4 regions of the Ruegeria sp. L11 genome follow, and region 1 is predicted to be linked to each of the others. Evidence: riboswitches for the same ligand, from Rfam matches in the RefSeq annotation. Region 1 holds a riboswitch; each other region holds the start of a gene.
The links. A riboswitch is a leader RNA that binds a small molecule or an ion and turns the genes downstream of it on or off. The one in region 1 is predicted to bind cobalamin.

Region 1 (7,817 bases):
GGTGTACCCACCGACAATCCGCCCACCACCGCATCGAAGAATTTCAGCGGCTCGCCGTTTTCATCCTGAAACAGCGTCGGGGTAGCGGCAAGGGGGGCCGTTTCGCGCCCGTCCAGCGTTGTCATCTGCCCGCTGGCCGCGTCGTACCAAACCAGAAACGCACCCCCGCCCAGACCAGAAGATTGCGGCTCGACCAGCCCCAGCACGACCTGCACGGCAACCATCGCATCCGCGGCAGACCCGCCCGCGCGCAGCACTTTGGCCCCGGCCTCGACCGCCAGCGGATTGGCCGCAGCTATCATCCAGTTTTCGGATGTGACCGGGACTCCCTCAAGCTTGGCTTCGAGGGCCGCAATAACCTCGTCGGTCATCGCCTGAACCTGCCCTTCTGTCGCGGCTTCGGGTGCAACGGCATCGGCTGTTTCCTGCGCGAACCCCGGTGTCGAAATAGCAAGTGCGGTAGTAAGCAGCAGTGCTGAAACATGTCTCATCTGTTCTAACCCTCCAATACAATCTTTATTTTCAATCCTGTAAGGATTTTGCCCCCTCTGCAACGATCAGGCATGGCAGCGTGTTATCACAGCGAAGTTTCGCCATTTCCCCTACGGTTCGGTTTCTTCGGCGCGACGATCCTGATCATAGCGGGTTGTCTCGGCAAATTCGGGTAGCCACGCCTCGCGCCGTTTGGTCCAGCATTCATATGTCGGTATGAATTGGTCAGGCGCGTCAAGACAGCCCAGATGCACTTCGACTTCGGCACCGCTTCGGGCAAATACCGGAGATCCGCAATCAGGGCAAAAGTACCGGTCAGAATAACCTTTCACATTTCCGGTGATCTTAACCGCATCCGCCGGAAAAATAGCCACCGCATAAAACAACGCGCCGTGGTGTTTGCGGCAGTCCAGACAATGGAAAATCCCGACGCGAAGAGGACAACCCGAAGCCGTGACGCGCAGTTTTCCACAACGGCATCCCCCTTCAAACACGTCCATCCATGATCCTTTCCGACGCGTCAGAGCATCGCAGGCACAACCTGATCCGGTGGGCGGTGGCCATCTTCGAAGGTTTTGATGTTGATGATGACCTTTTCACCCATCTCAACCCGGCCCTCCAGCGTGGCCGACCCCATATGCGGCAGCAGAACCACGTTGGGCAACTGCCGCAAGCGCGGGTTCACACCGGTTCCCTGTTCGTAGACATCCAGCCCCGCGCCCGCAATTTCACCCGCGCGGATCATCCGGGTCAAAGCGTTCTCGTCAATAACCTCACCCCGCGAAGTATTCACGATCACCGCCGAGGGTTTCATCAGCTTTAGGCGGCGCGCGTTCATCAGGTGGAAGGTCGACGGCGTCGATGGGCAGTTGATTGATATCACGTCCATACGCGCCACCATCTGATCCAGGCTTTCCCAATAGGTCGCCTCTAGTTCTTGCTCAATCTCTGGGCGCAATCTGCGGCGGTTGTGATAATGGATCTGCATACCAAACGCCTTGGCGCGGCGGGCCACGGCCTGTCCGATCCGGCCCATGCCCAGAATACCCAAACGCCGCCCGCCAATGCGACCACCCAGAAACGCGGTGGGGGCCCACCCGGTCCAGTCGCCTTGCTGCATGACGCTCAACCCTTCGGGAATGCGCCGTGTGACAGCGAGAATCAGGGCCATGGTCATATCTGCCGTGTCGTCGGTCAGCACACCGGGCGTGTTGGACACCAATATGCCGCGCTGCCGCGCCGTCGCCACATCGATATTATCGACACCGGCCCCGTAATTGGCGATCAGCCGCAGCTTTTCACCTGCCTGACCCAATAGCCCGCCATCAATGGTATCGGTCACCGTAGGCACCAGCACATCGGCATCCTGCACCGCTGCTACTAATTCTTCACGCGTCATTGGGGTGTCGTCGTCGCGCAGGCGCACGTCAAACAATTCGCTTAACCGGGTTTCTACTGCCTCAGGCAACCGTCGCGTAACGACAACACTTAAACGTTCTCTTGGCACCTCGGCTCTCCCACTGCTTTGCAAACGGACGCGCGCCATGGCATCGTGGCGCAGGATAAGGCGGGGCACAAGAACCCCAATGGCATTGAGTCGACCTTTTTTCAAAACCGGATCAACAGGCATAAGAGCGGGCAGTCAGTGAGTGGTATTCGACCGGTAAAACGCCGATTTCTGGCGGTAGTTTCCGCATTTCTGGTCATGTTCGGTGCCTGCGCCGCACATGCCGAAGTCAAACGCGGATCGGTCACCAACCTGCCCCTGCCCCGATATGTGTCGATGAAGGCAGCCGAAGGGAACGTGCGGCGCGGACCATCCCTAACCCACCGAATCGATTGGGTATTCAAAAGGCGTGGCATGCCGCTGCAGGTCACTGCCGAATACGGCAACTGGCGCAAGGTCCAAGACCGCGACGGCGCGGGTGGCTGGGTTCACTATGCCTTGTTGTCTGGCGTCCGAACGGTGCTGATCGAATCCGAGATGCTGCCTGTTTATGCCCGCCCCGACCCGACCTCGCCCGTGAATGCCCATTTCGAGACCGGAGTGGTGGCGCGCCTTGGAGCCTGTTCGCTGGACTGGTGCAGGATCACCGCCGGCGGATACCGTGGCTGGACACTGAAATCGAACCTTTGGGGCGTCGATTCTTCCGAAATTCGGGAATAGGCGAAAGACAATTTCCGGTATCCGCGGTTGCGCATCGCCCCGAAAAAGCGCGACAAGCTGTTTGAGTTACCGGCCCAATCGCCGCTTAACTCGACCTAAACGGAGGACCCTATGCGCGCAGTCACCTATTCAGCCTTCGGAGACGCTGTCGATGTCTTGCGTGTTCAGGATATTCCCCCGGTTCCGCCTGGACCGGGTGAAGTCACGGTCGAGTTGTCTTATTCCGGCGTAAATCCCTCGGACGTCAAGGCCCGCGCGGGAACCCGGCCAGGTGTCACAGAACCTCCGTTTCCGCTGATCGTTCCGCACAGCGACGGGGCTGGAGTCATCACAGCGGTTGGCGATGGCGTACCCGCGACGCGGATTGGTCAGCGCGTGTGGATTTGGAACGGGCAATGGCAACGCGCGTTCGGTACAGCTGCCAGCCACATCACCCTGCCTGAATCTCAGGCTGTAGAACTGCCCGAGACGGTGTCACTTGAAACCGGAGCGATTCTTGGAATTCCGGGCCTTACCGCAAGCCACGCAGTGTTCTCGGGCGGCACGCCGCGCGGGCAAACCATTTTGATCCATGGTGGGGCGGGTACTGTCGGGTATCTGGCTGTCCAGCTTGCCAAATGGGCCGGAGCCAATGTGATCGCAACGGCCAGCACCCGCAGCTTTGACCGGGTCAAGGCAGCCGGTGCAGATGTCGTTCTCGACTACTCCGGTGAACACCTTTCGGATCAGATTCTCGACGCAAATGATGGACGTACAATTGGTCGAATCGTCGATGTCGAATTTGGACAGAACCTTGACACCAACATTGCCGTCATCGCCGAGAACGGCCGTATCAACGCATATGGATCTGCCCGGAATATGACACCTGTCTTTCCCTTTGGACCCATGATGTTCAAGGCCGTGACACTCGAGGCAGTCCTGATCTACCTGCTGCCCGCAGATTTGCGCGCCGCCGCAATAGAGACTCTACACAAGGCACTGGCTGATGGCGCATTGATCTGCCCCGTACATAAGGTCTTTACACTGGAAGAATGCGCTGCCGCCCATGCGATGGTACAGGAAGGCAACCGTACCGGAGCGGTGTTGATCGACACCAAATGAGGGGCCTTCAAAAAAATTTTACGGCGCTCGCTTTTTTTGCAAAACGCTCTTGAACCCTGCCATCAACAATCGTAGATAGCCGCTCACCGTTGGGGTGTAGCCAAGTGGTAAGGCAGCGGTTTTTGGTACCGTGTATCGTAGGTTCGAATCCTACCACCCCAGCCATGATTTTCCCTAATATCACACACTATGAATCTGGGTCCGGATTTTGGCGCGTTCTCAGCGGCTTTTCTGATATCAGCGCCATGTTGAGACGCGCAGGTGCATGCTCTTGCGAGAAAATAGGAAAGACCCCGGAGTTTTTTCTTGCCGCAGGGTAAGTGTTAAGGTACCCGCGTTTTACCGGTCCCGATGTGGCTAAGAGGGAATCCGAGGTGCCTTTTGGTGCCAACCGGAACTGCCCCCGCAACTGTAGGCGGCGAGCGCTGTCCATTTCCGTCACTGGGCCATTTTGGTCTGGGAAGACAGGACAGACAAAGACCCGTCAGTCAGGAGACCTGCCGGTATGAAACCGAAACACACCGGGCGGGGTTGTCCGGGGAGGTTGCCGAAGAAACGCGCTGGGCGGGCTGTATTCCACTCTGCGCTTACAGCAGGCAGAAAAGCGTCTGTTGCTTCGGTAAATGCCCATTCACCCGTTCTCTGGTCATTGACACATGGAGATCGATTGTCATGTTTCTACGCACTGGCCTGATTGGCCTTTCCTTGCTGGCTACCAGCGCTGCCGCCGAAGGAAACTTTCCCCTAACCATCGAAAACTGCGGTCACTCGGTCACGTTTGACGCGCCTGTGACGTCGTCAGTCACGGTCGGCCAGGCCGCGACCGAGGTGCTTTATGCGCTGGGTCTGGGCGAGCAGGTTCTTGGAACTTCGGTCTGGTTCAACGAGGTGCTGCCTGAATATGCCGAGGTGAATGCCAAGGTCGAGCGTCTGGCAGATAATGATCCCAGCTTTGAAAGCGTGGTTGCCAAGCGGCCGGGACTGGTCGCAGCGCAATATGAATGGCATGTCGGGCCCGAGGGCATCGTCGCCACGCGTGAGCAATTTCATGAACTGGGCATTCCAACGTACGTAATGCCTGCAGATTGCGTCGGCAAAGACAATACGGTCGGCGGCGATGGCACCCGCCTGCAAGCGTTCTCGACCGATACGCTGTATCAGGGTATCGAAGAACTGGCCGCAGCTTTTGATGTGTCCGAACGCGGCACGGACCTGGTTGCCGAGTACAAGGCCCGCGAAGCCGCAGCCGTCGCCAAGGCGCAAGCCGTGAAGCTGGACGACGTGTCAGCCGTGTTCTGGTTTTCCTCTCCTGAGATGGAAAGCGATCCGTTTGTGGCCGGACAAAAAGGCGCACCGGGATACATGATGAGCACATTGGGCATCCGCAACGTCATCGAGACGGATGAAGAATGGCCAACAGTGGGCTGGGAAACCATTGCCAAGGCCAATCCGACAGTGATTGTGATTGCCAAGATGGACCGCCGTCGCTTTGCTGCGGACGACTACCTGAAAAAGCTGGAGTTCCTGCGCGCTGATTCGGTGACCAGCCAGATGGATGCGGTCAAGAATGACCGGATCGTCGTTATGGATGCGCAGGCCATGGACGCCACCATCCGCGCAATCCCGGCACTGGAGGATCTGGCCGAGAAGCTGGATACTATCGGAAACAACTTGTGAACGAGGTCGCCGCAATCTTACGGCAGGGTTTCAAGGCTGCGTGCCTTACTGTGCCATTGTTGATTGCGGCGGTCCTTGCGGGCGCGATGATCGGGGAAACCTCGCTGTCGCCCGATTTGGTTCTGTCCGTTCTGGCCAACAAGCTGGCCGGAGCGGACCTGCCCGTCGACCCCATTGATCAGGGTATTATCTGGAGTTACCGGCTTCCTCGCGCTCTGGTCGCGGCGTCCTGCGGCGCTGGTCTGGCCGTCGCGGGGGTCGTGTTGCAGGCTTTGCTGCGAAACCCGTTGGCCGACCCTTACATTTTGGGCATTTCTGCCGGGGCCTCGACGGGTGCCGTGGCTGTTACCATCGCAGGTTTGGGCGGGGGGGCTTTGTCGCTGTCTTTTGGCGCGTTCAATGGCGCGCTTTTGGCTTTTGGTTTTGTCGCGTTGCTGGCCCGAGCCGCTGGCGCAGGGGGCGGACGGGTTGCGACGGCACAGATCGTCCTGGCGGGAATTGCCGGGTCTCAGTTGTTCAATGCGCTGACGGCCTTCATCATCGCCAAATCCGCCAATGCCGATCAGGCGCGCGGGATCATGTTCTGGCTGATGGGAAACCTCAGCGGCGTGCGCTGGCCGGATGTGTATCTGGCCATTCCGGTGGCCCTTGTCGGTTGGCTCATTTGCCGCTTTCACGCCAGAGCACTGGACGCCTTTATTTTCGGCTCTGATTCAGCGGCCTCGCTGGGCGTTCCAGTCCGGCGGGTGCAGGCAACCCTGATCTTTGCGACCGCACTTACAACAGCTGTCATGGTCTCGATCGTCGGATCCATTGGCTTTGTCGGGCTGGTCATCCCTCATGCCGCTCGGTTCCTTGTGGGGTCGGGACATCGCAGGCTTATCCCAACAGCCGCCTTGATCGGAGCGGTCTTCCTGATCGGCGCAGATATCGTGTCGCGCATCATCATCCCGGGTCAGGTTCTGCCGATTGGGGTGGTCACCGCTCTGATCGGTGCGCCTGCCTTTGCCGTAATTTTGGTGCGCGGCCAGAGGAGCGCCCGATGAAGATCGAGGCGCAAAACCTGACATATTCCGTTCGCGGCAAGACTTTGCTGTCAGACGTATCCTTTGTCGTGGAGCCCGGCGAAACACTTGCTTTGGTCGGACCCAACGGTTCGGGAAAATCAACGCTGATGCGCCTGCTGGCGGGGTTGGTACGTCCGGTTTCAGGAAAAGTCGTCATAGCGGGTCATCCCGTTTCGCATTTGTCGCGCAGACAAATTGCCCAACGGATTGCCATCGTTGAACAACAGGCTGATACGGCCGAACGCGTGACTGCACGATCCGTGGTCGAACTGGGCCGCACGCCCTGGCTGTCGGCCTTACGGCCGTGGCGCGCCGAGGACACCTGGCAAGTCGACAAAGCCCTGCAAACCGTGGAAATGGCCGATATGGCACACAGAGAATGGGCGACATTGTCGGGAGGAGAGCGCCAGCGACTGCACATCGCACGCGCTTTGGCTCAGCAACCGGGACTCTTGCTTTTGGACGAACCGACCAACCATCTGGACATTCATCACCAACTGTCGATCCTGAACTGTGTTCGAATTCTAAAAGTGACGACAGTGATGGCGCTGCACGATCTGAATCAGGCGATGGCCTGTGACCGGGTGGCTGTTTTGTCAAAAGGGCGGCTGGTCTCTCTTGGCCCGCCCGAACATGCCCTGTCTTTGGAAACCGTTTCAGAAGTTTTCGGTGTCAAAGCACAGTGGGGGTATAGTACCGGCGGGACAGAACGGTTTCTGTCCTATCATCTGGACTGACGGCTTCCGATCGCTTCTGGTCGTACTGGATATCAGTGTCGTCAGCGCAGCATGCCAGATACGTACAATCTACGGCCTCAAAGCCATATTCCAACGGCGCGCAATCTTGACCTGGGTTTCCTCACAACCCGTCAAGTTGCCCGTCGAATGCTGTCTTGATTCTGACCTGGATTGGATTCGTTCGTTTTTTGCCTTCAAAGATGATCGGCAGGCGCGTTGTCCGAGCGTGGGTCGACCAAACCTCAGTGATATGTTCACTACTTGTTTTGAACCGTGAAACAGATTCCTTTTAGAAACCTCTGAGGCCTGACACAAATCACGACACGCCATCAGGTTGAACAGATTGCGGCGACCGCATGTCGATATTGCAGATTACCCACAATCAAAGCCTCAATCTGAGCCTTAAATTAACGGTAGATTAACGAAACAGGGCACAACAAATCTCTGGATGACAAGTTCTTGATATACTTATGCCTATATCGAGATTTATTGGTGGGTAATCCTGCCGGTCTGTTGACTAGTCCAGTTTTTAACGAGGGGGTATCCCGGCAGGATCAGGGGGTGCCAGATCAGGCC
Region 2 (7,817 bases), on a different contig from region 1:
GGCCGAAATCCTCAAGGCTGCGCCCGATCTTGCGCGGGCGGGAACTGATCTGACAGGCCTGAAGGAGTTGCAGGCGCAACTGGCGCTTGAAACGCAATCGGTCGCCGCCGGTCGGGACAAGGCCATCGACACGGCGACGGATCTGACCAAGGAGCTGGTTGGAAAGGCCACGGAACTTGCGGGTAAAGGTCAGGAAATCGCTGCCGCCCGCAAAGAGGAAGAAGCCAAGAAGGCCGCCGCTGACAAGAAGGCATTTGACGCCAGCAATGCCGCCAAGATCAAGGGGTTTGAGGATATTGCCAAGAACGCCTCGGGTGTTTCCGCGCTGATCGGCGGGCAACCGGATGGCAACCAGGCCGGTTTCGTTCAAAACCTGTTCAAGGATTTCCCCGGCGGGGCTGCGGCTTTGGCCAACCCGTCCAACACGCTGCTTCTGGCCAAGCTTTTCGGGGCCTTCACCAAGGCAAATGCGGATGCTGATGACGGCAGCGCGACCAAGGCCGGCAGCCAGTCGGTGCTGGATTTCCTCAATGGCCTGAACGCTCCTGCGGAGGATGACAATGAGTGACACGAGCACAAATGTGACGGACAAACCGGGAATTGATGAAAGCCTTGCCGAAGCGATCATCAACATTCTTGAAACGACCAACTCTCCGGCGATCCAGCGCGCCCGTGAGGTGATTGCCCATAGGCTGGCCATTGCGGGCGATATTGCCCCTTCGCGCATCCCTGCGCCGCGCAACATCACCGAGATCGGCGGCTATATCAATCTGCTGAGCGAGTATGGTGAGTCCGAACAGCGCGCACGCATGATCGCGGCTGCTTTGGGTATTGCAGGACCGCAGATTTCGCTGCCGCAGCCGGGTGCCGTTCCGCCGTTGTCTTTCATCACTCGCGACGGTGCAAGGCCCGTTGGTCCGCAGCAGGCCAGTTTCCCGCTGAGCTTCACGATCCGCAGTGATTTCGTTCCGGCCTTCGACAATGCGTTGCAGGAGATCGCGATACGTGGCGGTGCGGTGCCGATCCTGACACCTGTCAGGGTCCTTCCGGCCGCCGGATCAGGCCCCGTGACCGACGGCATCGCACAGCTGGCTTTGATCGGTCGAACCCTCAACCTGGCACCGACTGCGGCGCTGCATGCCGTGGCCACCGACCCCCTGTCGCTCAGCCGTCCGACTGCGGGTGGCGGGTTCGAGGTTCTGGCACGGGTCATCGACGCCGCCGCCCCGATTGCCGGGACCATCGCGGCGGCAGACTGGACAAGCTGGGAATGCGATGCTGCTGCCTGTTCCGAGGTTGACAGCAACGATGCGCGCTTTGCCCTTTCACCGATCCTGAATGCGGCCGGTTGGCACCAGGCGGCTGATCCCGGCAATCCCAACAGCCTGTCCGATCCCGGCAGCTGGGCCGCGTGGCAGAACATCACCGGGCTTGTACCCGGCGTCACACGGTTCGCGGATGAGCTGCAATTGCTGTACCCTGCCGAGATGCTCATCACCTCGCCGGTTTTTAACCAACTGGACAATGTCTGGACGGGAAGCGCATTCGCCGCGCCATAGGACCCCCTCTGCGACCGCAACAATGTGATTTGGCGGCACTTGGCTTTTGGGGTTACGCTTGAACAGGAGGGCCGCCATGCAAAACCCGGAACGTTTCGAAAAATTCTTCTTTGCCAAAGTTGGCATGGGCGAAGCCTGCGGTTGCGCCGAGCGCATCATCGACGTTTTCGAATTCAACCGAAAAGGTGGTGCGCAGTCGAAACACCCGGTGAAACAGGACCGGCGCGGACGCCTGTCGTTTCGGGCATGGGCGGTCAGATATGGGCTTATAAGCCGAAAGCGGCACAGCTGAACACGGATTGGTCCTGTCAGACAGCCACCAGTTTTCCGTCTCGCAAATCGAGCGCATCCGGTGCCAGTTCGGCGCGGAAGGCCGGGGAATGGCTGACAAGAAGGATCGCTTGCGGCAATGCCCGGAGGATTTCCAGCAGCCGGGCCTCGTTCCGTGGGTCCAGCGCGTTGGTAGGCTCATCAAGCAGCAGAACCTCGGGCTCCATCGCCAGAACGGTCGCCAGCGTAACCAGCCGTTTTTCACCCCCTGACAACTTGTGGGTGATGCGGTTCTTCAGATGCATCAGGTCCAGATCACCCAACACGTTTTCTACGATGGCTAGCGCTTCGTCGCGCGTTCTGCCAAGGTTGAGCGGGCCAAAGGCGATATCCTCGGCGACGGTCGGGCAGAACAGTTGATCATCCGCATCCTGAAACACAAGGCCCACCCGGCGGCGTACGTCGTGAAAATCGGCCTCTTGCACTCTTTGCTGACCAAAGATCGTGACCGTGCCGGACCGTGGGCGCTGCAAGCCAAGCGTGATGCGCAGCAAGGTTGATTTTCCCGCCCCGTTCGGACCCGTCAGCGACAGGCGTTGACCGGCGGACAGGCTGAGGCTGGCACCGTCCAGAACGGGTGGCTGACCGGGGTAGGCAAAGCAGATATCTTCAAGCGCAATCAGTGCCATGCAAAATCCAGTATGATCAGACCCGCGCAAAGAGCACCAAGGCCTGCGGCAAAAACAATGTCCCTTCGGGTCAGGGCAAAGTCCTGAAGCAGCAGCATACGGCCTGAAAACCCCCGGCATTTCATGGCATCAAGAATGCGTTCGGATCTTTCGATCGCGCGCACCAGCATCATTCCCACGAGATAGCCAAAGCTGCGATAGGTGTGCCAGTTTGTTGCCGGGCGAAAGCCGCGCACTTTCATAGCCGCGCGCAGGCGCAGGTATTCTTCCCGCAGAACCTCGATATAGCGGATGGTGAACATCAGAAGATGAACCAGCTTTTCGGGGCAGCGTAGGCGGTGCAAGGCGTGGCCAAGCATGACCGGCTCCATCGTGCCGACCAGCACCATCAGGGACAGGATGACCGCGTTGGCCGTCAAGGCGATCTCGACCGCTTTCCAGAAACCCTGCCAGCTTGCGGGAAACCCCCAGAGCGTGAACATCGGGTCGCCGGGCATGGAGAATGGCAACAGCACCAGCATGAAAAGGATGAACCCATCCATCATGGCCATGCGTTTCAACGTTTTCCGCCAGGGCAGACGCGACGCGGCAAGAAGCGAAAGGGACACCGCCAGAGCCCCGCACAGTGCTGTCTGCGAGGAGACCGCCACAGTCACCACCGCGAAGACAACCGCCATGACGATCCGCATCCTTGGATCAAGCGGGTTGATCGCGCCGCGCCGCTGCGCGCCCGCTTTGGCCAGCGTGTTTTCCTGTTGCCCCAGAACGTGCGCCATCAGGCCGCCAGCTTGCGGCGTGCCGCAAAGTAAAAGCCCAGACCAAACAGACCGACGATATATCCGATCCCACCCAGAACAGTTTGCAGGTCATTTTGTTCGCGGTAGGCGGCGATTTCCCGACGCAGCGGGCGCAGCTCATCCCGAACGGCCCTGGCAATGACCTGTTGTTGTTCATCGCTGAGCACCGCCGCTGTCTGGGCAGGTGCGTTTGTCGGCGCGGTGTCGGGTTCCGCTTCAACGCCCATGATCCGGGCGACATCCGCAGCGGGCATGGTAACCTCGGCCACGTGCCCGGCACCAAGGTTTGCAAAGAAAGTATGGGCTACCGGCGCGTTTGGCGTGTAGATAAAGAACCCGTCTGCATCCGTGAGGATACGGCCCAGCTCGGTTCCGTCCGGGCCGTTGACGATGACCTCGGCCCCGCTTGCCATGTCGCCGTTGGAAAAGCCGATTTCGCCTTCGATGGCGTCACCGGATTCAAACACTCCGGCTATGACCTTATGCGCCAAGGCAGGTACGGGTGCGCAGCTCAGCGCCAGAACGATCGCCAGGTACCTCACGCGACCGCTCCTTTGACAAACAGCTCGGGCTTGACCTTGCGCGCCAGCAAAACCGCGAACCCGGTCAGGATCGCCTCAATCGCCATGACAGGAATATGTGCAAAGAAAACAAGCTTGGCCGCAGGCAGGAAGGCATCCCCGGACAAGGCCAGTGAAAACGCAACCATGCCGGTTGTGGCGGCTATGGCAAAGGCACCGCCGACCCCGCCCCATATCGCACCTTGCAGAGGTGAGCCATGGGCGATCAGGCGGCCAAAGATCAGCCCGGCCAAAACCGCGGGCAACGCGATGTTCAGGGTGTTGATCCCCAATACCGTCAACCCGCCAAAGCCAAAGAAGACGGCTTGCAGCAAAAGCCCGACGAACAGGGCCGGGAATGCGGCCCAGCCCAACAAAAGCCCGGCCATTCCGTTGAGGATCAGATGCACTGACGAAGGGCCAATCGGCACATGGATCAGCGATGCCACGAAAAAGCTGGCAGACAGCACCCCCGCAGTGGGGATGCGATCAAGATCCAGCGACCTGAGGCCCATGGCAATCCCACCCGCAGCAGCGACGGCTCCGCCGATCACGACAGGGTTGGACAAGGCTCCGTCAACGATGTGCATCTACGGTTACTCCAAATCCCAGGCGCGGATCCAGATGACCGCGTCCTGGCTTAGTTCTTTGCCGTTGTGTTCGGTCACGGGACCGGCGCCGAGTGCGGCAAATCCCCAATATCCGGCTTTTGGAACGCCAAACGTGAAATACCCGTTATCATCCGAAGTTGCGACCAATGCACCACCCGGCATCGGCGAGACGGTCGGGGCCGAGGCGGCCGCGCTTTCCATGTCTGGTTCTGCGGCCATGTACTCGATCTCGATCTCGGCACCCACAACCGGTTGGCCTTCGGCCATAACCCGACCTGTAAACGTCGAACCCGCGATGATGTTGGTCGGTTTGTTGAGCGGGATAATCTCAACCGGCAGGCCCACCGGGTTCATCCAGTCGGTCGGCAGTTCGTTGCGGTTCAGGAATGCCTTGGCGATCTGCTGGATATAGATATCCTCGGATTCCTCATAATAGGGCTGGGGAACTGTCACCAGCACATAGTCGCCCGACCGTTTGACGGGAACATAACCCTTGAATGCCGCGCCTTCGTTTTCGCCACCGGTGAAACGTACGGGTTCCAGGGTATCCAGCAGATCGGTTTTCTGACCGTTGTGGATCACGTAGAATTCCTGCGGCTTGTCCAGATCCATGACATGCCCGTTCGAGAACGGATGCCAAAAGATCAGCTTGACCGGAACATTCCCCGGTGCGTCGATCATGGTTTCAGCGGTGTATTCCAGCAGGAAATGCGCATTTGCCATCGCTGGAAGCGCTATCGCCACAGCGGCTGCGGAAAGCAGCTTGGTCATCAATAGTCGTCCTTGTCCCATCGTACCAATCCCGGTACGAGATGCGTTTTGACTGCGGGGATGTCCAAGCTAAGCTGCTTTTTCAAGCATCCTGCTCCGACGCACATCCCGTCGCCGATTAGGAGTGCCCTTGTCAAAGGCACATGTCCGGCAGGTATCCTGACTTGCGGGTCAAAGCGTTGGGCTGGCCTTCCCGGATTAACTCCAGTGGCACTTCAGCCCTGCTCGCCGCTTACAGTTGCGGGTGCAGTTGCGGAATTGGGCCAAAGCCCGCACCGCATTCCCTTTTGATTCCAGAGCACGCCCCGGAACCGAACATGCCGAGCGGCTTGCCAGACTTCTTCGGCATCCGTCAACGATCATTTGCGCTGGCTGTCAAAAAGTTTAGCGGGCAATGCCCTTTTTCCGGCGGATCCGCTTTGGATAAAGGTCGGGGTTTTCGGGAATGAACCTACCCTTCGAGCAGGTATCTTTCCGACAATGGCAAACTGGCCGCCCCCAATGAGCGGGCATCCGGGCCTGCCGTCCCCGCCAGCACCAAAGGCCGTTCCAGCCCGGTCAGGTTCAGGTCGGATAGTTCGACCTCAACCAGTTCCACCAGCCGCGCCTTGATGCCTGCGGGCATCCAGCCATCAATCTTGACACATTCGAAGTCGATCAGGCTGCAAGATGAGACTGTGGCATGGGCAATCCCGTGCGCCGCTTGTTTCAGCCAGTTCTCAAGGTGGGTTTCCGGTACGTCCCAATGCTGTGTCGTTTCCCAAATTGAACCGGCTGTTGCGGCATTCTCACCTGTCGCGCGCTCCAGCACATAAAGACTGGCGACATCTATCAACGGTTTCACTCCGCCTGCGTCGTCCGGCACGGGCAATGGGCCAAGCGCACCGGCGTTTCCCCGCCCCGAAAAGATCGAGCCGTTCAGAACCACCCCGCCCCCAATGAAGAAGCCCACATAAAAATACAGGAAATCTCGTGGACCTTCCGCCGGGCCAAAAACCAGCTCAGCGCCGCAGGCGGCCGTTGCGTCGTTCTGCAAGAACACCGGCAAGTCATAGCTTGCCGCCAGCGCGCCTTTCAGGTCCGCGTCACGCCACGGATCCATTTTCTCCTGCGGAACCTGCAATGTCTGTGCCCAGTCCCAAAGGTAGAATGGCATCGCAATCCCAAGACCCGCGATCCTGCCGCGCGCTTCGGGCGACAGCGACGTCATCACTTTGTCGAGGCTTTCCTTGGAAAAGCTCAGTGTCGCCTCGGGCGTCGGAAAATCATAAGTCCGCCGCTCACGGTGCCTGACATTGCCAAGGAAATCCGTCAGCACCAGCTCGGTACTGCGCCGCCCGACTTTGAGCCCAAAGAAATACGCGCCATCCGGATTCAGGCGCATGGGAACCGAGGGCTGCCCGACTTTTCCCCGGATCGGTTCGCCCCGCAGAAGCAGCCCATCGGTTTCCAACTGGCGCATGATGACCGAAACCGTCTGTGCCGACAGCCCGGTCATCCGCGCGATCTCAGATTTTGCAAGGGCCTGATGGCGCCGGACCAGTGACAGGACAAGCCGTTCATTTCGGGCCCGCATTCCGCTTTGATTGGTGCCGCGCATGTCTGGCTCGCGTACGCCAGCGGTATTGTCCAAAGAGTTGTTTGCAGACACGGCCATCCCCTTCGTGACGACAATGTTGAAACCCTTCCTTTCTGTCAATAATAAATAAGAGTGATTTATTTATTGACTCAAAATTCGAATCTTGTGATGGTTTTCACGTTCGATCGGGCCGGATTTCGCCCGATCAGACGTATGCCCTGACGGGCATTGGGAAAACTGGGAGGACTACCGATGAAACTTGCGAAACTTGCAGGCGCTACGGCGCTGGCGGTTACGGCCATGGCAAGCAGTGCAATGGCCGAAGGTGAAACCGTTTGCCTGATCACCAAGACGGATACCAACCCTTTCTTTGTCAAAATGAGAGAGGGCGCGACAGCCAAAGCCGAAGAGCTTGGCATGACGCTGAAGGCCTTTGCCGGCAAAGTCGACGGCGACCACGAAACTCAGGTTCAGGCCATCGAAACCTGCATACTGGATGGCGCAAAGGGTATCCTGCTGACCGCGTCAGATACGTCGTCTATCGTTCCGGCGGTGCAGCAGGCCCGCGATGCCGGGCTGCTGGTGATTGCGCTGGACACCCCGCTTGAGCCTATCGACTCGGCCGACGCGACCTTTGCCACCGACAATTTCCTTGCGGGGCTTCTGATCGGACAATGGGCAAAAGCCACTCTGGGAGATGCGGCAAACGACGCCAAAATCGCCACGTTGGACCTTGCGGTCAGCCAGCCCACTGTGGATGTGCTTCGCAATCAGGGGTTTTTGCAGGGGTTTGGTGTTGATCTGGCCGATCCGAACGTGATTGGCGATGAAGACGACCCGCGCCTTGTTGGCAGCGATGTCACCGCTGGCAACGAAGAAGGCGGCCGCCGCGCGATGGAGAACCTGCTGGCCAAAGACCCGACGATCAACGTGGTGCACACCATCAACGAACCGGCGGCAGCGGGTGCTTATGAGGCGCTC
Region 3 (7,817 bases), on a different contig from region 1:
GCGATGCCAGCCCGCCGCGAAAGCGCCCAGGTCACTGTCGGAAAAGGACAGCACAACCAGATCACCCGGGCTTTGGCCCAGATCGGTTGGGGTCTCGGTTTCCTCGAGCCCGTGGCTTTCGCGAAAGACGACGTGCATGACTTACTCGGCAACCTCGGTCACACCCACGAGGATATCACGGATTTCGGCTTCTTTGATGTCGTCATGCTCGGCAATCACGACCAGGCGCGAGCGGCGCTCTTCACCGGGCTCCCACGGGCGGTCGTATTGGTGACGAACCCGCGCGCCGACAGCCTGAACCAGCAGGCGCATCGGTTTGCCAGCGACGGCGGCATAGCCTTTGACGCGCAGGATATTCAGCTCAGTCGCAAGACGTTCGATCCTGGCTACCAGTTCCGCCGGGTCGGTCTGTTCCGGAAACTCGACGATGATGCTTTCGAAATCGTCATGCTCATGATCGTGATGGCCATCGTGATGTGACGGGCGGGCGTCCATGTCATCTTCGGCGGCAGCCTCAAGGCCAAGCACGACACGTACGTCGACGACACCCTCTGCAACCTCGACGACGGGAAGCGGGCGCGGCGCCTCGGCGGCGATAATCTGTTTAGCTTTCGCGACACCTTCGGGACCTGCCAGATCGGGCTTGGTCAGCAGGATGATATCCGCGCACGAGATTTGATCTTCGAACACCTCGGACAAGGGTGTTTCGTGATCAATCGAGTCATCAGCCAGCCGTTGGGCATCCACCGCTTCAACGTTCGGAGCAAAGCGACCGGCGGCCACGGCCTCGGCATCGGCCAGCGCGATCACGCCATCAACAGTGATTTTCGAACGGATATCAGGCCAATCAAATGCTTTCAGCAGCGGTTTGGGCAGTGCAAGGCCGGATGTTTCGATCAGGATGTGATCCGGGCGCGGTTCCAGCGCCATCAGCGCCTCGATGGTCGGGATGAAATCATCAGCCACGGTGCAGCAAATGCAGCCGTTTGCCAGTTCCATGATGTTTTCCGCAGGGCAATCCGGTATCGCGCAGGATTTCAGAATGTCGCCATCAACACCCACATCGCCAAACTCGTTAACAACAATCGCAAGGCGCTTGCCCTGCGGGTTCTGCATCAGATGGCGCACCAGCGTGGTTTTGCCCGAGCCCAGAAAGCCGGTGATCACGGTGACGGGAAGTTTTTCAAGGTTCGACATGATCTCAGGCTCCAATCGGGGGAATGCGCGAGGCGCAGTTTTTGCGGAAGTGTTCAGGACGGTCGCGCCATTTCACCAGACCATCGCCTGTGGCCAGATACTTAGTCGCGCCATCGATGATGACATCGACGTGATCGATTTCGTTCAGATTCTCGTAAACAAAGGTCCAGCGATCCGGCCCGCCCCGAAGAACGATGGAACAGCCCTGATCGCAGTTCGAAAGGCATTCGACCGGTTTCAGAGTGATACCATCCGGCAGGACAGCCTGTTCCAGGGCCTTGTGCAACAATGTGCCGGGTCGCTCAGCGTCATCCTCGACGGGCAGACCCCGGCGGCAAGTCGTGCAGACCAGTAGCTCTACCGGTGCGTTCTCGGTCATGTCTCTCATCCCCCCAAATCCTCTTCGCGGGGGACGGGGTTTCATGCGGGCACCACGTCTGCACATGGACCCGACACCGGAACACCCCGCCCGGTTTCAACTTCGGGTGTTGGCAGGTCTCCCGGCTTGCGGATGCCAGAGCGGTCGCTCTGTCGGATGTCCCGCCTTCCCGGCACAGGCCAGTGGCATTGGGCATCCTCTCCGGTCACGGTCGCGGGGGCGGCTGCGCTTGGCGGATGAACCGTTGACGCATTCCCTTTTCATCGGCTGTCGCCGACACCAACGAAAGGGACATGCGGCACCGCTGACCCGCTTGTCAAGCGGTTCGCGCGCAACAAATAAGCCAAGGAGAAAAAAGCGACCTGTAGGCGTCGTTCGGCGGCATGAAGAACGTGTTCGGTATATGGTCGCATGACGGGAAAACGACGAACTTGGAGATGCGTCATATGAAAGTGGGATTTATCGGTCTGGGTAACGTAGGCGGCAAGCTTTCGGGATCCCTTTTGCGCAACGGCATTGATCTGACTGTGCATGACCTGAACGCGGATCTGGTGGCCGAGTTTGTCGCCAAAGGCGCAAAGGCGGCAGAAGGGCCCGCCCAGCTGATGCGCGATTGCGATGCGGTGATCACCTGTCTGCCGTCTCCGGCAGCATCGGACGCAGTCATGCAGGAGATGTTGCCCGAAGTGGGCCCCGGCAAGATCTGGATGGAGATGTCGACCACTGACGAGGCCGAAGTCAAACGCTTGGGTGCCGAAGTCATATCGCGCGGCGGTGCGGCCGTCGATTGCCCGGTTTCTGGCGGGTGCCACCGTGCCGCGACAGGCAACATTTCGATCTTTGCGGGCTGTGACCGGGAAACGTTTGAACGAATTCTGCCTTTCCTGACGACAATGGGCCGCCGGGTTTTGCACACCGGTGAACTGGGCTCGGCGTCGGTGCTGAAAGTGATGACCAACTATCTTGCCACCGCCAACCTGATCACCTGCGCCGAAGCACTGGTTACGGCAAAGGCTGCGGGGATGGATCTGAACACGACCTATGAGGCGATCAAAATCTCGTCCGGCACGTCCTTCGTGCACGAAACCGAAAGTCAGGTCATCCTGAACGGGTCGCGCGATATTTCCTTCACCATGGATCTGGTGAAGAAGGATATCGGTCTGTTTCAGGAGGTCGCCGACCGCGCCGGGGTGCCGCTGGAAATAAATCCGGTGATGATCAACATCTTTAACGATGGTATCGCACGCTATGGCGAACGCGAGCTTTCACCAAATATTATCAAGCGGCTGGAAGAGGCAACCGGCCTGGATATCACTGCCCCGGGCTTCCCAGCCGAAATGACAGATGATGAGCCGGAAGAGCCGGGATACGAGGTTGTGCCACAAGGGCGCGCCTGAGGGTAAGGCAAACACCAGACTACATCGCGCCCCGTGAACGAGCAGGGGTAGGCAGGTGTTCGGAAAAAACACGCCATATCTGGCCCGCAGTTCGACAGAATCGCGGGCCATGAACGTCTGAAAACACCAAGCGTCGCATGCGTGTACTGTGGGGCCAGGTCAGCGATTTGGATGTAGTTGGAGGCGAGTACCGGACCCGCTACCATTTTTCTAAGCCATTGAATAACCCGGATTATCGGGGATGAGGTTGGCTTGTGTGTCTCACTTTGTGTCGCACAACGTGCAAATCGTTGTGACTAATGTCAATAGCCAACCCTTGTTCCCGGCATTCTGGTAAACCTCACCACATAACGTCAATCACGCGGCCATCGCTATGTTGGCATACCCCCACACCGCCCATAGGCGTAAAGCCAGAACTGTCTGCATAGTTCATATCGCACCGCATAGTTGAGCCTTTGTCGCCAAACATCACAGCGACGAGGTTACCGGTGGTTGTAGAGGTGAAAACGGGGACTGTTGTCCCATTGGCAAAGCCAACCCCAGAACCGCTGCTTGCATTGGCGTACACGGCTTGCCCTTTAAAGTGTTCACCATCAATGCTTGTCTCATAGTAGTCGCGATCCATGCCTTGCTCATATTGGAATTGAACGCGGGTACCCTCGCCACGCACAACTCCTTGCATCGTTCCCCCACACGCTGCGAGCGTAGTCAGTGAGCATATTGCTGCGATCCTAGGTAAGTACTTCATAGTGCTGCCTGTTTTAATGGTTAGTATGTGTATTCTTATACTTTGGGTGCAAAGTATCAAAGTTGTACTTTGGATGCTGCATCAATGTGCGCAAAGCGGGGCTGTTACTTATAAGGGGTAGGTCTAAGTAGGCACGGAATACCTGCGATAAGTGCGAAGGGGTACGGGGGAAGTGCTACTCAATACGAGAATAGATAGGCGCACGCAAAAATTTGTCGAAATTTTCTGATTAACTAAGACCAATAGTTTTTGAGGCACATTAATAAGGTCATCGAGGAAGCTAGGCGCGTGCGAGAGAAACCACCAATCTCGTTTGTGTGAGGTGGCTTTCGCTGCCTTAAAGCAGTGCTGTCTACGTTGAAGAATACACGTTCTTCGGAACCGAATACTCGTCAATAATTCTGGTTTGAGTGTCTATTGCATATAGTTGCGCGTGCATCTGCAGAATGCCGATTGTTTCAATCGAGCTTGATGTTTGATGGTCATTCACCAAAAGAGATGTTGGGTGAACTAATTTCGAGAATACCTTGAACAGAGCGTCGTATTCGTGCTCAAGACCAACCTCGACCGCTAAGTTTTTCGTGGGTGGTGCCTTCTTGTTGGGTAGATTGTACTTTTTTTGCAGGTTGTTCAGTCTATCAACTTCTGTTTGGATCACCGCCCTTTCGGCTTCGTTGTCTCCGGCTGTTTCTAATTTAAGAATGCTTTCCCAGTAGTCTACCTTGTCACGTATGGCCTCACCGTGCCATCTCTTCATCTGTTCTCTAGACTTTAGAATGTGCCTTACCCGAATGTTGAGTTCGAACAAGTTTCTGGTGGCTAACGCTAGAACTGAAATGTGCGAGGTAGTTCCCTGTGCGGCAACTTTTAGGAAGTCGGCAACGCAAGATAGTATGTTTAAGACGGTAACGCTTTTTTCATCGCGGGGCACATTCTTTTGTATCCACGCAGCAATTGCACGGACAGTTGTGGCGTCCGAATTAAGTTTTTCTACCGATTTTTGAACAGATGAAATTTCCAAGTGTTCTTTGAATGATTTGTTTTTATTCATCGCTCTTCCAATAAAATCGTTTTCTGCTGTAGCGAGCAAGTATGCAAAGGGTTCTAGGGAGCTCACATAGTCCGAACTGCTCAATTGCATGGGGCAGTTGGCGGCGTAGTCGATATGGGTACTTTCTTACAAAACTTGCAATATTTTAGGCGCTGCGCACGGTTAACCCAGGTAGACAAGCTCGTTGACATCGAAGCGGTCGTTGGGGACGATTTTGTGTAGACCTTCGGCGTAGCGTGCTCGTATCCAAGTCCCGTCTGAACGGTAAGTCCAAAAGACATTGCGATACTCTCGGTGCTGGACACGGATTTTCTCCACGTTTCGATCTGACTGCAGTCGTCCTGTGTCGCCGTCATCTTTGATCTCAACAAGCGCAATGGCATCAGGTGTTGTGCGCCCGCTTACGCCGACGACAAAGTCAGGGAAAAACCGATGTCCAGACGGCAAGATCAATCGGGTTGCCCATCGTTCGTTCTCCGGATTGCGCATCCACCATTTGACTGTCCCGGTTTGGTCAGCGTCGAGAAATGCCGCGAAGTCTCGCTCCTCTTTGTTGAGGCGATGCGGGAATACCCCGTATGCCGACTTCGCGGCCTCACTTAGCCCATCCGGTCCAAAGTATTGATCCGGCACGGGTTCGCTATTATCGATCCGCACGTTGCGCGCTTGAGCTGTTTTTATTGCCTCTTTCAGCTTCTCTGGTTCCATCATTCCTGCGAGATCAATAGCGCGCCTCAGATCGCGATCCTCTGCTTCAAATCCTTTGTCGTCGACTATCGTGCGGAGTTCCTGAACTAGTGCTCGCTTCAATTGACGGGGGTCGATTGCGTCGTTGAAGTTGAACGCCAATTGCGCCTTCTCAGCCACTCTTGCATTGGAAAGCCGTAAACGAAGGTCGACCGTCTCTTGTTGCTCGGCGGCGAACAAATCACGAAGATCAAGATGAGCTTTCGTCAGCTTGCGTTGCAGCAGCCCCGTTACATCAGCCGAACGACAAAACTCACGTGCGATGTCTTGCACAAGATCGCTTAACTTTAATGGGTCTGGGGGCAGTTCTCTGACCAACGATTTTGGTAGGTCCAAGTCGGTGCGAAGGGGATAAGGCCGCAGGTTTGGCTTCGCAGATATTGAAGTTGTCTCGGGCCTCATACTTTCTGGGAGGTCGCCAAAAAGTGGCGTGGTGCTCATTTGTCGCCACGTCTCGCCAGCTATAATAGCGCGGTCCTGATCTACCGATGGCATGTCCAACACATCAGAACGAACGACGCCCTGTTCGATAAGGCCAGTAAGGCGCTGTTGTCTCTCCAATTCATCCTGTGGTGGTTTCGGAGTGAATTTGGGCCTCGGTGTATTCGACACGCCGATTGGTTTGTCTGCATTGCCGAACTCGTAGATGTCGAGATCGTCGGTAATGAGTTCGATGCTCTCCCGGACTGCTTTCAACTCGTCTACCGCAGCTTGCAACCCTGACTGCATCTCTGGGTCTGCAAGAAGGACATAGCCACTGTCTAAAAGCGTATCTTGTCCATGGATAGGCCGCACAGATGAGTGCACCCGCATAATGCGACCTACGATCTGCAAGCCGAAGTCACGGCCTCTATTCGGACGCACTGAGACCAGTGTCCACGCGCGCGGCGCGTCAAAGCCAGTGGCCACCGCCACCTTGAATATCAACACGTGGATGTCGGGGTCGTACGCTAGTGAATGAAAGTCAGGGTCAGGCTTGCCAGAGGTATGTATGGCGATTGCCGCATCGTCTACGCCAATTTCCAGCAGTTTGTCGCGCACACGTGCCACCGGGTCTTCCGCACCTTTGGCTTGGTCCTCTACTTGGACCAGCATCAGCGGCGTCACCGCTATTCCACGTTCTTTCAATCGGTCGCGCACACGACAATGCTGCGTCCATCCAGCCTGCAAAGTAGCTTGCTCATGGTCGATGAGGTCGCGGTCGCCTTCCCGAAAGCGGATCACGCCTAATTTCAGACCTAACTTATTGAGACCTGCTTCGACGACCTCTGAACGAGGTACAAGAACGCGGCTCGCAACTTCGATCCCAGCTACGCGTTCGAAGGCCTCCAGCTTCTCATCGTTCGGTGTGGCCGTGGCTAGGATAGTAAAGTCGGGTTGAATATGATCGAGGTAAAACCCTGCGGCCGCCGATGCTGACGCGCCGAAGTTTAGGTGTGCCTCGTCAATCACGACCCCGACGAAGAACCCAGCATCTCGCCAACTTGCAATTAGATCATCGAAGGAAAGCGCAGTCTCGGTTGTTCTTCGAACTTTTCGGGCGTCTTTGTTGTTGGCCGCAACTGTCGCCCAAGTTTGGATGAATACATCACCATCCCGAGTTCCACTAGGCTCCCGGTCTCTTGACACATCACGGATGCGTAAGCCTCCGCATTGCGTCACCAAAGCGTCGCGCGTTTGGGTCACCAACCCGGTGTAAGGCGCGAACCAGAGCCACACCACTGGACGGCTCAGCGCACCACGTAACCCTTCTAAAACCCGACCGAGCACCAGTGTCTTGCCCGAACCAGTAGGGCTTTGCAGGAGTGTCACACCGCTCTTTAACGCGATAGCTTTCCGGTGTTCCGGATCGCGGTCGTGAAACTCCGCCACTTTACGAACTACATCCGACAAGGCTTCAACGGCGCGTGTTTGGTAGGCGGCGAGGGAAAGGCGCTCGGTCATTGTTGGAACCGCTTCACGAGCGTTTCGCGAACGGGGTGAATGTCCAAATGGGTGCCGTCAAGATGCTGCGCGATCTGGCCGGGGGCCCAAGCATAGACGAACAAGTTTTGCCGTTCACGACCTTGAAGCCATTTTAGTAAGGCAGGGTCGAAGCGGTCCACCAAAACCAACGCGGTTTTCTCGCCTTCGTGCAAGTTCCATGGGAGGTTTGGGTCATATCGGGTCAACGGCAAGCCGTGCATCGCCTCCAACGCTGTCCAAGCATCATTTGGAGAAAGGTCATAGTCGAGGTCTTCAAAGGCGATCTCGTGAGCACGCAAGTAAGCAAATCCAGCAGTAATGCCTTCGTGCTTT
Region 4 (7,817 bases), on a different contig from region 1:
TGAAATCCAAAGCCATTTGTTCCGATCAATGCCTCTCGATACTTTGACGAGACAATACTGGATGTCAGCATTCAAAAGTCTATTTGTAGCTTGTTTCTTAACCTCTTCGGTCATTCTGGACAGGGCGGGGTTCGCTGAAGTCAGCGGCAAGTTCCAATTTGACGCCGAATCCTACTGCGAAACGCATGGGTGTAAGAAAGGCCCATCACTTTTTGATCCACCAATCTTGGATCATGAGTGGCAACCTTTTGAAAGCTCAGACCTGTTGGTTTGGGGCGCGGACGTTTGTCTCGGGTATTTTCTGACCAAAGATGAGAGCGCGTGGAATGGCGGCATGACAGAAGACAAAGTTGGCGACAAACATGGGATCTATGTAGTCCTAGGCGATTTCTTGGCGCGGATTCACATCTTCGACTGGCCTCCCATAGATGCCGCCAGCCCATATTCCGAATATGGGGTTTTTCAGTGCGAAACTACGAGCCAGCCTGAATACAAGCTGGACGCCGAGCGCAGCACAGAACTGAAAAAGTGGGTCGAGTTCAGGCTGACAAAGGAGGAAGGATGGGTCGGAAGCATCGAAAGCTTCACCGGGTACCTGAAAGGACTATTTAGGAGTGATGCTCTCGGTCTAACGATTCATTTCGAAAACTACAGTGGAGCGCGCGTCCGGTTTGAAGCGGACTATTGGGGGCCGCCGGTGCTGATTGACGAAACTGACGGGCTTTATTGATGTGCTAGTGTCTACAACCGGCTACAATTCCTTTCGCGCCCTGAGCGCCGCCGTGATCGTTCCGTCATCCAGATAATCCAACTCTCCGCCGATGGGCACGCCTTGCGCCAGTGAGGTCAGGCGCACCTGGCCTTCCAGCTGATCCGCTATGTAATGGGCGGTGGTCTGGCCGTCGACGGTGGCGTTCAGGGCAAGGATCACTTCGGTGATCCCTTCGGCCAGGACCCGATCCCTGAGGCGAGGAATGCGCAGCTCGTCCGGGCCGATACCGTCCAGTGCAGACAGTGTGCCACCCAGCACGTGATAGCGGCCTTTGAAGACCCCTGACCGTTCCATCGCCCAAAGGTCGGCGACGTCCTCGACCACGCAGAGTTCGCCGGTCGCTCGGGCCTCGCTATTGCATATGTCACAGATATCCGTGGTGCCCACATTGCCGCAATTCAGGCATTCGCGGGCGGTGACGGCCACTTGCTGCATGGCGTCTGACAGGGGCGTCAGCAGCAGAGCGCGTTTGCGGATCAGGTGCAGCACCGCGCGGCGGGCCGAGCGCGGGCCCAACCCCGGCAGTTTGGCCATCAGGTCGATCAGATTGTCGATTTCGCTGTTCGTGCCCATGGCCTGTCCTGCTTTGCGCCGGAGGGAGCCTCCGGCGGGAGTATTTGGGAAAAGATGAAGCTCAGAACGGTAGCTTGATGTCTTTGGGCAAGCCCATGCTTTCGGTCAGCTTGCCCATCTCTTCCTGTGAACGTTCGGCGGCTTTGGCCTGAGCGTCCTTGATGGCGGCCAGGATCAGGTCTTCGACCACTTCCTTGTCGTCGCCGTTGAAGATCGACGGGTCGATGTCCAGCCCCTTGAGTTCACCCTTGGCTGTGGCCGTTGCCTTGACCAGCCCTGCACCGGATTCGCCGACAACCATCATGTTGTTCAGCTCTTCCTGCATTTCGGTCATCTTGGTTTGCAGGTCTTGTGCGGATTTCATCATCTTGGCCATGTCGCCCAGTCCGCCAAGCCCGCCGAGTCCTTTCAGCATCAGTCGTCTCCTGTGTTTCTGTTTGGTTCTAAATACGGACCGCAGGCAGGTGGCACAAGAGGTCTCCCGCCTGTCCAGATCAGAGCGGCGCCGACCGATCATTTATGTGCCCGCATTCCCTCCTTCAGGTGCATCGTGAAAGGGGGTGAGTATGCCGGTTTCTTGAAACTTGGACCCGCGGGCTCAGGGGCTAGTCCTCTTCGAACGGGTCCCATTCCTCTTCGACTTCGGGAAGGGCCTCGGTCTCAACCTTGGCGGCGCGCTGTTCAGGTGTTTCGATCCGAATGATCTTTGCCTTGGGGAATTGCGTCAGCACGGCCTGAACCAGCGGGTGTTCTTCGGCCTCGGCTTTCAGGGCCAGTTCGGCCCGGTCCCGCACTTCCGCGATGGTCGCGGCATCCCCGTCCGAGACAATGGAGACGGCCCACCGATTGCCGGTCCAGCGTTGCAGGGCAGAGCCCAATCGCGACGCCAAATCCGACGGTGCCTGAGGCGTCGGGGTGAATTCGATCCGGCCGGGCTGATACGACACAAGGCGCACGCCGCTTTCCACCTCGACAAGCAGTTTCACATCGCGGTTTGTGCGGATCAGTTCCACCACATGCCCGAAGGTTGGATAGCGGGCCAGGGCCGTCTGTGCATCCTGCGACAGTGCGGCAACCGGTGCGCCACCCGCTCCGCGCGGGGGCGATGTATAAGCAGGCGGCGGGGTCGCGTTGGATTGCGTTGCCACCGGGGCCTGTCGCGACATTGACATGCCTCCGCCCGGCCCGCCGGGAGGCGGAGGCGGGGTGTCTTGCAGCCGTTTGATCAGCTCTTCGGGGCTGGGCAAATCAGCGACATGCGTCAGCCGGATAACGGCCATCTCGGCGGCCATCATCGCGTTGGGCGCCGCAGAGACTTCTTCCAGCGCCTTCAGCAGCATCTGCCACATCCGGGTCAGAACCCGCATCGGCAAAGCCTCGGCCATGTGCTGGCCCCGTGTGCGTTCGTCGGGGGAAACCGTCGGGTCTTCGGCCGCGTCAGGTGTGATCTTTACGACGGACACCCAATGCGTGATTTCGGCCAGATCGCGCAGCACGGCCAGAGGGTCCGCGCCTTCCGCATATTGCCCGCTCAGTTCAGTAAGCGCCCCTGCCGCGTCACCGCGCAGGATCATGTCCATCAGGTCCAGAACGCGACCACGATCCGCCAGACCCAGCATCGCACGGACCTGATCGGCGGTCGTCTCGCCAGCCCCGTGTGAAATTGCCTGATCCAGCAGTGAGGTCGCGTCGCGGGCCGACCCTTCTGCAGCGCGGGTGATCAGCGCCAGTGCGTCGTCGGCGATCTGCGCGCCCTCGGCCCCGGCGATCTTGCGCAGCAGACCGATCATGTCTTCGGGCTCGATCCGGCGCAGGTCAAACCGCTGACACCGCGACAGAACCGTGACCGGCACTTTGCGAATCTCGGTGGTCGCGAAGATGAACTTCACATGCGCGGGCGGTTCTTCCAACGTCTTGAGCAGCGCGTTGAATGCGCTGGTCGAGAGCATGTGAACCTCGTCGATGATGTAGATCTTGTAGCGCGCACTGGCGGCGCGATAGCGTACACTGTCGATGATCTCGCGGATATCGTTGACGCCGGTACGGCTGGCGGCATCCATTTCCATCACATCGACATGGCGGCCTTCCATGATGGCGACACAATGTTCGCACTGACCGCAGGGTTCGGTTGTGGGGCCACCGGTTCCGTCGGGTCCGATGCAGTTCATGCCCTTGGCGATGATCCGCGCCGTGGTCGTTTTACCCGTCCCGCGAATGCCGGTCATGATAAAGGCCTGCGCGATCCGGTCGGCCTCGAAAGCGTTCTTCAGGGTGCGCACCATGGCATCCTGACCCACCAGATCGGCAAAGGTTTCCGGACGGTATTTGCGGGCGAGAACCTGATAGGCGGGGCTGGGCGTGTCTGTCATGTCTTCTCGCTCGGATTCGGTGCTTCGGCACAGCGTAGTGGCGGCGGCAGTCCGCGTCCACTGTGGGGCGCGATGATTTTTTGTTTCAGGAACGGGCTGGTTTCCAACTAAACTGGACCAGCGGATTTAATGACTCATTTCTTAAAGAGTACCTTGGGGGAGGACGCACTTCATGTCGCAGTTGGTCATCTTTGCTCTGCAGGTCGGAGGCGGGACGCTTGCCCTTACTTCAATGCCCGGGCGTGGCGGGGATTACGTCGGCGATCTGGATATGATTGCGGCGTGGAAACCGGGCCTTGTGATTTCAATGACGACGGATGTTGAAATGCTTCAGGATGGCGCGCAGCACTTTGGCAGCGACATCCAAAGCCGTGCCAGCCGGTGGGTTCACCTGCCGATCGAAGATTTTGGAGCACCGACGCAGGCGGTTCAGAAGGCCTGGCCAGAGGTCAGCGCCACGGCCCGACATGCGCTGTCGGGCGGTGGCCGGGTTCTTGTGCATTGCCGTGGGGGGTGCGGCAGATCCGGGATGATTGTTCTGCGACTGATGGTTGAATGCGGTGAACGCGCCAGCGACGCACTGGACCGCCTGCGGGCCGTGCGCCCCTGCGCTGTCGAAACCGATGCGCAGCTGGCCTGGGCGTCCCGGATCACCCCGGCACAGGTGGAAGTGGGATCAAGCTGACAGCTGCTGGGGTGCGTAGCCGGTTTTCCGGGGCCGGATCGTTGAAACCTCGATCATGGCGCAAGGCGGGTTCGCGACAATGCCCGCGGGCAGCGTGCTGAATATAGGTCCGAAGATCAAATCGGCATAGGCATCAAGGTCCCGAATTGCCGTATCAGGGTGCGCCCCGCAGAAAACGCGAACGCTGTCGGATCGCGCTCGGATCGTTGCCATGCACCCTTCCGCGCAATGTGACAGCGCGCTGTTGCCTTCAAATTCGAAATCCTCGCTGGTGGCCGAAACCGCCTGCGCCATGGCTTCGGAAATCGAGCGGGCCAGTCGCGCCAAAGCCGGGCAGGTTTTCCCAGTCCGCTGGCACACAGTAGCGCTGTATTCGTGTGACTTTGTCTTCCAGATCATCCTGCGCCCTCCGCGCGTGGTGGGCTGGATATTGGGGCAGGTGGGACAGCATCTCGCTGTCAGGACCTGCCCGGACACCCCGCCCGAGTTTCGGTTTCAGTTCCGATGGCAGGTCTCCTGACTTGCGGGTCATTGCTCTGCCGACCTTCCCAGCCCATGGGCCAGTGGTATTTCGGCATTGCTTACCGCTTACAGTTGCGGGGGCAGTCGCGGACTAGGTTGATGTCTGTATGACCAGACAAACCGCACCGTGTTCCCTTTTCATCCCGACCTCTTGTGGGGGCCAGAAACCATCACACAACCGCTAGCGCCTGATCGCGTTCCGAGTCAAGCCGATCTTTAGCCGGACGTTTGGTCATGCTGGATGCGGATTATGTTCCGGCCTAGTGTCATCGGCATCGAAGGCAGGCAAACCGATTGTTTCAGCGAAAGCCGGGGATCATGTTGGATACGGAACAGACGGTGTTGATCGAAGATTTCCGCTTTCCGTCCGGGTCTGTGACCTTGTCGGCGCGGTTGCATCGGCCAGTGGGTGAGCCGGAAACCGTTGTCGTGCTGAACAGTGCCACGGGTGTGCCGCGTGACTATTATCAACACTTCGCGCGATGGCTGGCTGCCGACCGGGGGATAGCTTGCCTGACCTATGACTATCGGGACTACGGGCTTTCTTTGGTTGGCCGCCTGAAAGACGCAACTGCAACAATGGCGGATTGGGCGTTGATCGACATGCCAGCGGCACGGGCCGAAATGCGCAGGCGGTTTCCAAAGGCGCAGCAGTGGACCATCGGCCATTCCGTCGGTGCGATGCTGGGGCCGGTGCAGCCGGATATCGACCAGATCGACCGAATGATCGGTGTGTGTTCGGGACTGGTGACTTTGAAAGATCACCCATGGCCCTATCGGGGGTTGGCAGGGCTGTTCTGGTATGGCCATGCACCGCTGATGGTGCGGGCACTTGGCTATCTACCCGGCAAAGCAATCGGGTTTGGTTCGGACCTGCCCGCCTCGGTCTACTGGCAATGGCGCAAATGGTGTACAGCCCCTCTTAGCTACGTTCCCGAGATCGGGCAGAATTTGCCTGATGCGCATTGGGGCAGTTCTGGAACACCAGTGGATCTGTTCACGTTCGAAGATGACCAGATGGCTCCGCCCGAGGCGGTTTGGCGCCTTGCTGATTTGTATGGCCCCGAGGCCAGACGCCACCTTCTGAAGCCTGCTGAATTCGGACTGCCGGAAATAGGCCATATCGGAGCATTTGCCCGTCGCAATGCAGCGGTCTGGCCGCGCCTGATCGCCTGATCAGACGCGACGCAGGTTTTCCTAACACCTTGCAGTTATGGCCGTTTGCGAAGCTTCTTGTCCTGCATGACACCGCGCACCATCTTGCCGAACGCCTTGTCCCGCGCCCGCGATTGGGCAACGGTTTCCGAGTTTCGCTGATCTTCACGCCGCAGCTTGCGCCAACGGTCCAGCCGGGTCGGGTCAAGTGCGCCTTCGCCGATTGCGTTCTGCACGGCACAGCCGGGCTCGGTCTCGTGCTGACAATCCGAAAAGCGACAGCTTTGGCCAAGCTCCGTGATGTCCGAGAACACGTTGTCGATCCCGTCCTGAGCGTCCAGCAAACGCAGTGCGCGCATTCCCGGCGTATCGATCAGCCAGCCACCGTTACCCATCCGGTGCAACGCGCGCACCGTTGTCGTGTGTCTGCCCCGTGCGTCGTCTTCGCGAATTTCAGACGTGGCGAGGTTTTGATCCGTCATGGCGTTGCTGAGCGTCGTTTTACCTACGCCCGACGACCCGACCAGCGCGCCGGTCTGGCCTTTGGGGCACCATGCCAGAACCTTTTCGACATCTGCCGGGTCCAGCGCATTGACCGCCAGCACCGACAGAAAAGGGTCCAGAGATTGCACTTGTCCCGAGAAACTGCCGGGGTCATCCGACTGGTCAGCTTTCGTCAGGACAACGACCGGATAACATCCGGCCTGATGCGCCAGCGCCAGATAACGTTCCAGCCGGGGAAGGTTGAAGTCCGCATTGCACGAGCTGACGATGAACAAAACATCGACATTGGCGGCAATCAGTTGGGTTGCGGCACCTGTACCGGCAGCTCTGCGTTGCAGCAGGCTGCGCCGGTCCAAAAGGTGGCGCACGCGGTTTTCGGCGTCCGCAAGAACCCAATCCCCGACGGCATATGAACCGGTCGGATTATCCGGTGTCCGCAAAGGGATTTCACCATCCGGGCTCAGCCCGATCAGACGGTCCCGATGAACGGAGGCGACGCGAAAGGGCGTGTCGGAAGGAAAAGCCGCGTGTTGCGCGGCAAAGTGAGAGGACCATCCCAGGTCCGAAAGCGTATAAGACATTTATCTGCCTGTTTTCAGAAACAGCAATGCCAACGGATGGCAATCGCGCATCCGCAGGTCGTGTGTTCAGGCAGTCCGGTGATTCCGGTGAATCAGAACCAGTCTGCCCGAAGGGTTTTCACTACAATCATAAAGCCCTCCTGCGGCTGTGGTTCACGAAGTGAGAGGTTGGACATCGACCCAAGCGGGGCTCGTTGTGGCTGCTTCCTTCCGGACCTGACCAGGTTGGCGAGGCGCTCGCCCGCGCCAACCTCTCGAGTCCGGATATAGGGAAGGCATTGGGAAAAGACAACCCATCAGAGCGTCAGGCGAATGCGTTCAAATCCCAAGCCATCCGAGCCCAGCGACACGGGATCGAACCTGTGCAACTCATCCAGATATTTCAGGGCGCCTGGACCTGTGCGAAGAATTGTTGTCACGCCCCGTTGCGGCATCAACGAGAACGGGTAGGGCTGCGTGGCGATCGGATCGGGCGGAAGGTGCTGCGCCAGGTAATCCTGCACAAGGTCCTTGATGCTCAGCGGTGGCAGGCTGATCAGCTCAGACGTTGTCGCATGCGGAAAATGCCCGCCTCCGCTGGCGCGGTAATTGTTCAGCGCCATAACGAACATCTGCTCCGGTCGTACGGGACGGCCTGCATATGTCAGATCGCTGAT

Region 2: another riboswitch for cobalamin. It lies ahead of ACR0CE_RS19640 (DUF4198 domain-containing protein); the one in region 1 lies ahead of ACR0CE_RS05915 (ABC transporter substrate-binding protein).
Region 3: another riboswitch for cobalamin. It lies ahead of ACR0CE_RS00325 (DUF1636 family protein); the one in region 1 lies ahead of ACR0CE_RS05915 (ABC transporter substrate-binding protein).
Region 4: another riboswitch for cobalamin. It lies ahead of ACR0CE_RS17745 (hypothetical protein); the one in region 1 lies ahead of ACR0CE_RS05915 (ABC transporter substrate-binding protein).

What each region holds. Positions count from the first base shown of each region.
Region 1 is NZ_JBQFMI010000002.1:200,286-208,102, reverse strand. Features, by position in the region: gene ggt (gamma-glutamyltransferase) at 1-491, opposite strand, end outside; gene ACR0CE_RS05940 (GFA family protein) at 603-992, opposite strand; gene ACR0CE_RS05935 (2-hydroxyacid dehydrogenase) at 1,013-1,999, opposite strand; gene ACR0CE_RS05930 (SH3 domain-containing protein) at 2,198-2,659, shown strand; gene ACR0CE_RS05925 (NADPH:quinone reductase) at 2,771-3,760, shown strand; tRNA gene ACR0CE_RS05920 (tRNA-Gln) at 3,851-3,925, shown strand; cobalamin riboswitch at 4,087-4,279, shown strand; gene ACR0CE_RS05915 (ABC transporter substrate-binding protein) at 4,433-5,437, shown strand; gene ACR0CE_RS05910 (FecCD family ABC transporter permease) at 5,452-6,483, shown strand; partial or broken gene ACR0CE_RS05905 (ABC transporter ATP-binding protein) at 6,480-6,989, shown strand.
Region 2 is NZ_JBQFMI010000025.1:13,931-21,747, reverse strand. Features, by position in the region: gene ACR0CE_RS19675 (hypothetical protein) at 1-568, shown strand, start outside; gene ACR0CE_RS19670 (hypothetical protein) at 561-1,559, shown strand; gene ACR0CE_RS19665 (hypothetical protein) at 1,636-1,851, shown strand; gene ACR0CE_RS19660 (energy-coupling factor ABC transporter ATP-binding protein) at 1,868-2,518, opposite strand; gene cbiQ (cobalt ECF transporter T component CbiQ) at 2,509-3,294, opposite strand; gene ACR0CE_RS19650 (cobalt ABC transporter permease) at 3,294-3,857, opposite strand; gene cbiM (cobalt transporter CbiM) at 3,854-4,465, opposite strand; gene ACR0CE_RS19640 (DUF4198 domain-containing protein) at 4,472-5,257, opposite strand; cobalamin riboswitch at 5,390-5,588, opposite strand; gene ACR0CE_RS19635 (ROK family transcriptional regulator) at 5,709-6,914, opposite strand; gene ACR0CE_RS19630 (substrate-binding domain-containing protein) at 7,089-7,817, shown strand, end outside.
Region 3 is NZ_JBQFMI010000001.1:66,136-73,952, forward strand. Features, by position in the region: gene cobN (cobaltochelatase subunit CobN) at 1-138, opposite strand, end outside; gene cobW (cobalamin biosynthesis protein CobW) at 142-1,197, opposite strand; gene ACR0CE_RS00325 (DUF1636 family protein) at 1,202-1,576, opposite strand; cobalamin riboswitch at 1,671-1,875, opposite strand; gene ACR0CE_RS00330 (NAD(P)-dependent oxidoreductase) at 1,960-2,973, shown strand; gene ACR0CE_RS00335 (hypothetical protein) at 3,314-3,598, opposite strand; gene ACR0CE_RS00340 (DUF5677 domain-containing protein) at 4,074-4,838, opposite strand; gene ACR0CE_RS00345 (DEAD/DEAH box helicase) at 4,935-7,463, opposite strand; gene ACR0CE_RS00350 (site-specific DNA-methyltransferase) at 7,460-7,817, opposite strand, start outside.
Region 4 is NZ_JBQFMI010000017.1:5,771-13,587, forward strand. Features, by position in the region: gene ACR0CE_RS17720 (hypothetical protein) at 62-730, shown strand; gene recR (recombination mediator RecR) at 752-1,345, opposite strand; gene ACR0CE_RS17730 (YbaB/EbfC family nucleoid-associated protein) at 1,407-1,760, opposite strand; gene ACR0CE_RS17735 (DNA polymerase III subunit gamma/tau) at 1,951-3,714, opposite strand; gene ACR0CE_RS17740 (protein-tyrosine phosphatase family protein) at 3,887-4,399, shown strand; gene ACR0CE_RS17745 (hypothetical protein) at 4,391-4,798, opposite strand; cobalamin riboswitch at 4,889-5,107, opposite strand; gene ACR0CE_RS17750 (alpha/beta hydrolase family protein) at 5,240-6,097, shown strand; gene rsgA (ribosome small subunit-dependent GTPase A) at 6,133-7,161, opposite strand; RNA gene ffs (signal recognition particle sRNA small type) at 7,320-7,418, opposite strand; gene ACR0CE_RS17765 (bifunctional 2',3'-cyclic-nucleotide 2'-phosphodiesterase/3'-nucleotidase) at 7,458-7,817, opposite strand, start outside.